2 linked regions of the Alloyangia pacifica genome follow. The main gene of each other region encodes a partner of the protein of the gene in region 2 in a complex. Links are inferred from orthologs where the notes say so. Each region holds a gene or a part of one and is shown on either strand. Other genes may lie near its edges. The genes, in order: CEW88_RS06590 and smc.

What was found.
Region 1: the proteins of smc (region 2) and CEW88_RS06590 are in contact, whole or in part, in a crystal structure (PDB 3ZGX), measured with the Bacillus subtilis proteins. The link is inferred for Alloyangia pacifica from one-to-one orthologs.

The regions. Positions count from the first base shown.
Region 1 is NZ_CP022189.1:1,368,792-1,371,879, forward strand. What follows is about bases 1-2,782. They hold CEW88_RS06590 (segregation and condensation protein A), read left to right. Parts: upstream 1-883; coding sequence 884-1,681; downstream 1,682-2,782. Other genes in these bases: nagZ (beta-N-acetylhexosaminidase), read left to right, coding at 1-877; scpB (SMC-Scp complex subunit ScpB), read left to right, coding at 1,755-2,360; CEW88_RS06600 (DUF1236 domain-containing protein), read right to left, coding at 2,424-2,782. Also shown: more of CEW88_RS06600, read right to left, coding at 2,783-3,088. UniProt on the Bacillus subtilis protein: Participates in chromosomal partition during cell division. May act via the formation of a condensin-like complex containing Smc and ScpB that pull DNA away from mid-cell into both cell halves.
Region 2 is NZ_CP022189.1:399,988-404,273, reverse strand. The notes cover bases 17-3,996. They hold smc (chromosome segregation protein SMC), read right to left. Parts: upstream 3,673-3,996; coding sequence 217-3,672; downstream 17-216. Other genes in these bases: CEW88_RS01925 (GNAT family N-acetyltransferase), read left to right, coding at 3,864-3,996; panC (pantoate--beta-alanine ligase), read left to right, coding at 17-80. Also shown: more of panC, read left to right, coding at 1-16; more of CEW88_RS01925, read left to right, coding at 3,997-4,286. UniProt on the Bacillus subtilis protein: Required for chromosome condensation and partitioning.

The sequences.
Region 1 (3,088 bases), 970 kb from region 2 along the record:
CGAGCAGCTCCGGGCGCTGACATCCGACCTGCGCGCCGCCGTCGGCTGGCACGCCCCTGTCTTCACCGACCAGGAGGGAGGCCGGGTGCAGCGCCTGCGCGCGCCGCTGGCCACCGAGTTCCTGCCGCCGCTCGACGAGGTGGCGCAGGCCGGCGAGACCGCGGCCCGCGCCATGGAACTGCGCTTCCGCATCATCGCCGCCGAGCTGCGGGCGGTGGGCATCGACGGCAACTGCGCGCCGATGCTCGACGTGGCGCGCCCGGGCACCCATGCCTTCTTGCGCAATCGCTGCTACGCCGAAGACGTCGAGACCGTCGTCGTGATGGGGCAGGCCGTGGTGAAGGGGCTGACCGACGGCGGCGTGCTGCCGGTGATGAAGCACCTGCCGGGCCATGGGCTTGCGCAGATCGACAGCCATAAGGATCTGCCGCGCGTCTCCGCGCCGCGCGAAGAGCTCGAGGACATCGACTTCGCCGCTTTCCGCCCCTTCGCCGATCTGCCGCTCGCGATGACAGCGCATCTGGTTTACGAGGGGCTCAACACCCGCCCCGCCACGGTCGATCCCGAGATGATCGCCCTGATCCGCGAGAACATCGGGTTCCAGGGTCTTTTGATGAGTGACGATTTGTCGATGGAGGCGCTTTCGGGCACCATCGGGGAGCGCAGCGCGGCCACCGTGGCCGCGGGCTGCGACGTGGTGCTGCATTGCAACGGCAAGATGGACGACATGCGGCCGGTGGTCGAGGCCGCGGGCCAGATGACCGAAGCCGCGCAGTCCCGGGCCGAGGCGGCGCTTGCCGCCCGTACCATCCCTGCCGAGATTGACATCGCGGCGCTCAAGGCGGAGCATGAGGCCTTGCTGGCCGGGCCCCGCTGATCACCGATGCAGGACGATGCGCAACTGGAGTTCGAGACGCTCAGCGTCGCCGACCGCCTTGCGGCCGAGGCGCTGATCGTCGACGTCGAGGGCTACGAAGGGCCTCTCGACCTGTTGCTGTCGCTCTCGCGCACGCAAAAGGTGGACCTGCGCAAGGTGTCCATCCTCGAGCTGGCGCGGCAATACCTCGGCTTTGTCGAAAAGGCGAAAGAGCTGCGCATCGAGCTGGCCGCGGACTACCTCGTCATGGCCGCCTGGCTTGCCTTCCTGAAATCGCGCTTGTTGTTGCCGCCCGATCCCACCGAAGAGGGGCCGTCGGGCGAGGAGTTGGCGGCACATCTGGCGTTCCAGTTGCACCGCTTGCAGGCGATGCGCGACGTGGCGGCGCGGTTGATGGCCCGCGACCGGCTGGGCCGAGATTTTTTTGCCCGAGGCGTTCCCGAGGACATGCAGCGCCTGCGGAAGGTGAAATACACCGCGTCGCTGCTCGACCTGATGCAGGGCTATGCCCGCACCCGCACCCGCGACGATTTCCGCCCCTTCGTCATGGACCGGCAAGATGTCTTTACCATGGAGCAGGCGCTTGACCGTATGCGCAGCATGATCGGCTATGCCGGTGACTGGACCGACATTTCCCGTTGGCTGCCGGACGGCTGGTCCGGCGATCCCCAGCGATGGCGTTCCGCCACGGCTGCGACCTTTGCCGCTTCGCTTGAGCTGGTGAAGGAGGGCAAGGCCGAGATCCGCCAGACCGACACCTTCGCGCCCATCGAGATGCGCAAGAGAGAGAACCCGCGTGAGTGACGATATCGAGTTGACGCGCGCCGAGCGGCGCGCGGCGCAGGACAGCAGCGAAAGCCTCTTCGAAGCGCCGCCCATGGGCGATCAAGAGCGCATGGTCGAAGCGATCCTTTTCGCCTCTGCCGAGCCGGTGACCGTGCGCGAACTGCAAGAGCGCATGCCGCATGGCTGCGATCCCGCCGAGGCGCTGGCTTACCTGCGCAAGCGCTACGAGGGGCGGGGCGTGCAGGTTGTGCGCGTCGGTGACGCCTGGGCGATCCGTACCGCGCCCGACCTCGGCTTTTTGATGCAAAAGGAGACGGTCGAGACCCGCAAGCTGTCGCGCGCGGCGATCGAGACGCTGGCGATCATCGCCTATCACCAGCCAGTGACCCGCGCCGAGATCGAAGAAATCCGCGGCGTGAGCGTCTCGCGCGGCACCGTCGACCAGTTGCTCGAGATGGGATGGATCCGCTTTGGCCGCCGCAAGATGACCCCGGGGCGGCCGGTGACCTTCGTGGTGACCGAAGAGTTCCTCGACCACTTCGGCCTCGAGAGCGCCCGCGATCTGCCGGGGCTCAAGGAGCTTCGCGCCGCGGGCCTTCTCGACAACCGCCCGCCGCCGGGACTCGTGCCGCTCAGCGATCCTGAGCCCGAGGACGACGAGGAGGCCCCGGGCCAATCCGAACTCTTCGAGGATTGATCGCTACGAACCAACGCAAAAAAGGCCCCGAGAACGGGGCCTTTTCTACATCATAACAGTTAATTAGCGCACAATCTTCACGATACGGCGGGTCTCGGGATCGATCACCACCGGCTGCTGGTTGACGTTCAGATAGGCGTAGTCGCTTTCCGGGACCTGGTAGACCTCGATCTCCTGCGGGATACCGGCGCCCACGGCGATTTCACCGTCGAGATAGACCGGCTCAACCGGGTTCGACTGAATATAGGTGACCGTCTTTTCCTCGACATTGTTGGCGGCACCGGCAACGGCGCCAATCACCGCACCGGCGGCCACGGCGGCGGGACCACCGACAATCAGCGAGCCCACGGCAGCGCCCCAGGCCCCGCCCACACCGGCACCGGCGGCGGCATTGCTGGTGTCGTCATAAGTCACGGTGTTCACTTCAACGCGGTCGCGGTTCTCATAGATGACGACGGGTTCGTCTTCGACCGGCGTGGTCAGATAGGCCGAGTATGCCCAGCCCGAGGTGCCCTGGTAGCTCACTTCGCACCATTCGGCGTCGGCGAGGCAGCCCATCACGTCGACTTCTTCGGTCGAGGGGATCACGCTCTCGACGGAGTATTGCGGGCCAGGACCCGAGCGCAGGTTCAGCTCGGTGGTGGCGGAGGCGGTCATCGCGGCCGAAACCGGGGCAGCTGCGAGGCCGACAAGCGGAAGCGAGAGAAGGAGCGTTTTCTTGGTGTTCA
Region 2 (4,286 bases):
ATCCCTCGCGGCCGGCCCGCCTGCTCGCCGCCGCCTGGCTGGGCGGGGTGCGGCTGATCGACAATATCGCGGTAGGCTGAGGCCGGACCGGGGACGCTGCTCGCGGACCCCCGGGATGTTTGACCTCGAAAGAGGCAGGGGCGCGCTTCGGCGTGCCGCAAACTCGAAATGGCCCCGCCGGAGGCACCCGGCGCGGCCAGCGCGCAGCCCGCCTCGTCAGGCGACCAGACGCTCGGCTTTTTTCAGGTCCACCGAAACGAGCTGGCTGACGCCCTGCTCCTGCATGGTCACGCCAAAGAGCCGGTCCATCCGGCTCATCGTCACCGCGTGGTGAGTGATAATCAAGAAGCGGGTTTCAGTACGGCGGCACATCTCGTCGAGCAGGTCGCAGAAGCGCGTGACGTTGGCGTCGTCGAGCGGCGCGTCGACCTCGTCGAGCACGCAGATCGGTGCCGGGTTCGCAAGGAACACCGCGAAGATCAGCGCCAGCGCGGTCAGCGTCTGCTCGCCACCCGAGAGCAGCGAGAGCGTCGAGAGCTTCTTGCCCGGTGGCTGGCACATGATCTCGAGCCCGGCCTCGAGCGGGTCGTCGCTCTCGACCATGACGAGGTTCGCCTCGCCGCCATTGAAGAGGTGGGTGAACAGCAGGCGGAAGTTGGCATTCACCTGCTCGAAGGCGGTCAGCAGCCGCTCGCGGCCCTCGCGATTCAGCGAGGAGATGCCCGCGCGCAGCGTGCGCACGGCTTCCTCGAGATCGGTCTTTTCCTGCGCCAGCGTGTCGTGCTCGCTGCGCACCTCTCGGGCGTCCTCCTCGGCACGCAGGTTCACCGCGCCGAGGGCGTCGCGCTGGCGCTTGAGGCGGTTCACGTCGGCCTCGACCGCCTCGGAACTCGGCATGTCGGAGGGCGCCACGTCGAGCCGAGCGAGCAGCTTCTCTGGGGTGGTCTCCTGCTCGTCCTCAATGCGCTCGGCGGCGGCGGCGACGGTCTCGCGCGCGGCCTCGACGCGCGCCTCGGCGCCAGCACGGGCCTCCCGCGCCTCGGAGGCTGCGCGTTCCGCGTCGCGCTCGGCGGCAATGGCGGCGCGCATGGCGCTCTCGGCGGCGGACAGCAGATCGGCGGCGGCGCTGCGACGCTCCTCGGCCTCCTCGATCGAGCGAGCGAGTTCGTCGCGCTTGCCGGCGAGCGCGTTCGGCACCGCGCGCGCCTCGGCCAGTTCGCGCTCGTGGGTGGCCTTGCGTTCCGAGAGCTCGGCGCTGCGTTTCTCGGCCGTCTCCAGCCGGTGGCGCCAGCCCGAAAGCTCCTTGGTCACGGTTTGCTGGCGGCCTTTGCGGGCCTCTCCCTCGCGGCGCAACTCGTCATGCGCCGAGCGGCGGGTCATCATGGTCATGCGGGCCGCCTCGACGGTCATCCGCACGTCCTCGGCCAGCGCCCGGGCGCTTTCCAGATCGCCCAGCTCCGACAGGGCGCGCTCGGCCTCGAGCACCTGCTTGCGCGCCGCCTCGGCCTCACCCTCGTGGCGGCTCACCGCCAGCCCGAGGCTCTCCAGCCTGCTTTCGGCCATGCTGCGGTCGCTTTCGGCCCGGTTGAAGGCACGCATGGCCTCGTTCACTTCGCGGTCGGCCTCGCGCCGGGTCTCGCGCGCCACCTTGTCGGCGCGGGTGAGATCCGCGAGCCGGGCGACCAGAGCATCATGCGCCACACGCATGGCCTCGACCTGTGCCTCGGCGCGGGCCATCTCGGTTTTCAGCACCTCGCGCCGGTTGAGCTGCTCGAGCCGCAGGGCGGCGGCAGAGGGCGCATCCTCGGCCCCGGCACGGAAGCCATCCCAGCGCCACAGGTCACCCTCGCGGCTGACGAGACGCTGGCCGGGCTTCAGACGCGGCTGCAGGCGGGTGCCCTCGGCGCGCTCAACGAGACCGATCTGGCTCATCCGGCGCATCAGCACGCCCGGCACGGTGACATGCTGCGACAGCGCGCTCACCCCCTCGGGCAGCAGCTGCTGACTTTCATAGCGCGGCAGTTCCACCCAGCCCGAGGCCGCGCCCGCACCCACTTCGGGCGCGCGCAGGTCGTCGGCGAGCGCGGCGCCAAGCGCCTTTTCGAAACCCTGCGCCACCAGCAACTGGTCGAGCACCTGTCCGCCCTCGGAGGTATCGCGGTCGAGCAGCCGGGTGAGCGCGCCAACCTCGGCGCGCAGAGCGCTCGCCTCGCCCTCGGCCTCGGAGCGCTCGGCCCGGGCCTCGGCCTCGCGCGACTGACAGTCGGTTCGCGCTTCGTCGGCCTGCGCCAGGAGTTCCTCGGCGCGGGCGGCCATGGTCTGCGCATCCTCGGAGCGCGCCTGCGCGTCTTCCATGGCGCCGGTCGCCTCGGCCAGCTTGCCGCGCGCCTCGGCCACGGCGTCTCGCGCCTTTCCGGCCTCGCCCTCGTGGCGAAGCAGCGCCTTGCGCAGGTCGGCAAGATAGCGGTGCGCCGACTGGTGGCGAGCGGCGAGCCGCGCCACGTCCTCGGTCTGCTGGGTCAGCGCCAACTCGCGGTCCTGCAGCACGGCAGATGCCTCGGAAGCCGCGTCGGCGGCCTCTGCCAGCCGCTCGTCGTGGCCCTCGGCGGCCTTGGCCAACTCGCGGGCTTCCCATTCAAGCTGCGCGATCGTCTCGCCGGCGTCGCGGTTGAGCGCGCCTTCCCGCTCGATGTCGAGGGCGATCTGCTCGATCCGGCGGGTCAGCGTCTCGATGGTGTCCTGCGCACGGGCCTCCTGTTCGGACAGCGCGTCGCGCTGCACCGCGAGGCGCTGCAGGATGGCGGCGGCAATGGCCTCTTCCTCGCGAAGGGGGGGCAGCGCCTCGTCGCGCTCGGCGCGCGCGCGTTCGGCCGCCCGGGCGGCGTTCTCGGCCTGAGCGGCGGCAGTGACGAGGCCCCGGAGAACGTTTTCCGCCGCCTGACGCGCCTCCTCGGCCTCCATCCAGCGGCGGTAGAGCAGCAGGCCCTCGGCCTGCCGAAGCTCCGCGCCGATGGCGCGGTAGCGCTGCGCCTGCTTGGCCTGCCGGTCGAGCGTTCCGAGCTGTGCCGCAAGCTGCTCGATCACGTCGTCGACGCGCAGCAGGTTCGCCTCGGTGTTGTTAAGCTTCAGCTCCGCCTCGTGGCGGCGCTGGTAAAGGCCCGAGATGCCCGCGGCTTCCTCGAGGATCCGGCGGCGGTTCTTCGGCTTGGCGTTGATCAGCTCGGAGATCTGCCCCTGCCGCACCAGCGCGGGCGAATGCGCCCCGGTCGAGGCGTCTGCGAAGAGCATCTGCACATCGCGCGCGCGCACGTCCTTGGCGTTCACCTTGTAAGCCGAGCCAACGTCGCGGGTGATCCGCCGGACGATCTCGAGCTGGTCCTGATCGTTGAAACCCGCCGGGGCGAGCCGGTCGCCGTTGTCGATGGTCAGCGCCACCTCGGCGAAGTTCCGGGCGGGGCGCGAGTGGGCGCCTGCGAAGATCACGTCTTCCATGCCCGCGCCGCGCATCGCCTTGGCGCGGTTCTCGCCCATCACCCAGCGCAGCGCCTCGAGCAGGTTGGACTTGCCGCAGCCGTTCGGGCCGACAACCCCCGTCAGGCCGTCGGCAATGACGAGATCCGTGGGATCAACGAAGCTCTTGAAGCCCGTCAGTCGAAGCCGTGTGAACTGCACTGCCGTGTCCTGATTCCGAAGTTAGCCCCGAATTTGCCGCCCTGCCGCGATCCAAGTCAAACGGTTTGCACCGGATGTGGCGGGCGCTTGCCAGTTGTCCACAAGATATTGCGGAACCTCCGCCATATTTGTGGGTTGACCGTGGCGCAGGCCCGGCCAATATCCCAAGCGATGCCCAGAGGAAAGCTTTGATGTCGGTGACCATTCGTCCAGTTTCGCCCCGCGATCCGCGCGCCGAGGCGCTGCTGATAGCCAGCCATGCGCTGATGGAGTCGCTGTTCCCGCCGGAAGAGAACTACTTTCTCGACATCGACGCGCTCTGCGCCCCCGAGATCACACTTTTCGGCGCCGAGGAGAACGGCGTGTTGCTGGGCTGCGCCGCCATCGCCCGCAAGGACGGCTACGCCGAGGTGAAATCGATGTTCGTCAGCCCCGAAGCGCGCGGCCTGGGCCTGGCGCGCAGGCTGCTCGATCACCTCGAGCGCATTGCCCGCGACGAGGCCATCCCGCTGCTGCGGCTGGAGACCGGGGACAAGCTCCCTGCGGCCGTCGCGCTCTACGAGCAGACCGGCTTCGTCCCGCGCGGACCTTTCGGCGGCTACGTCGAGAACAGC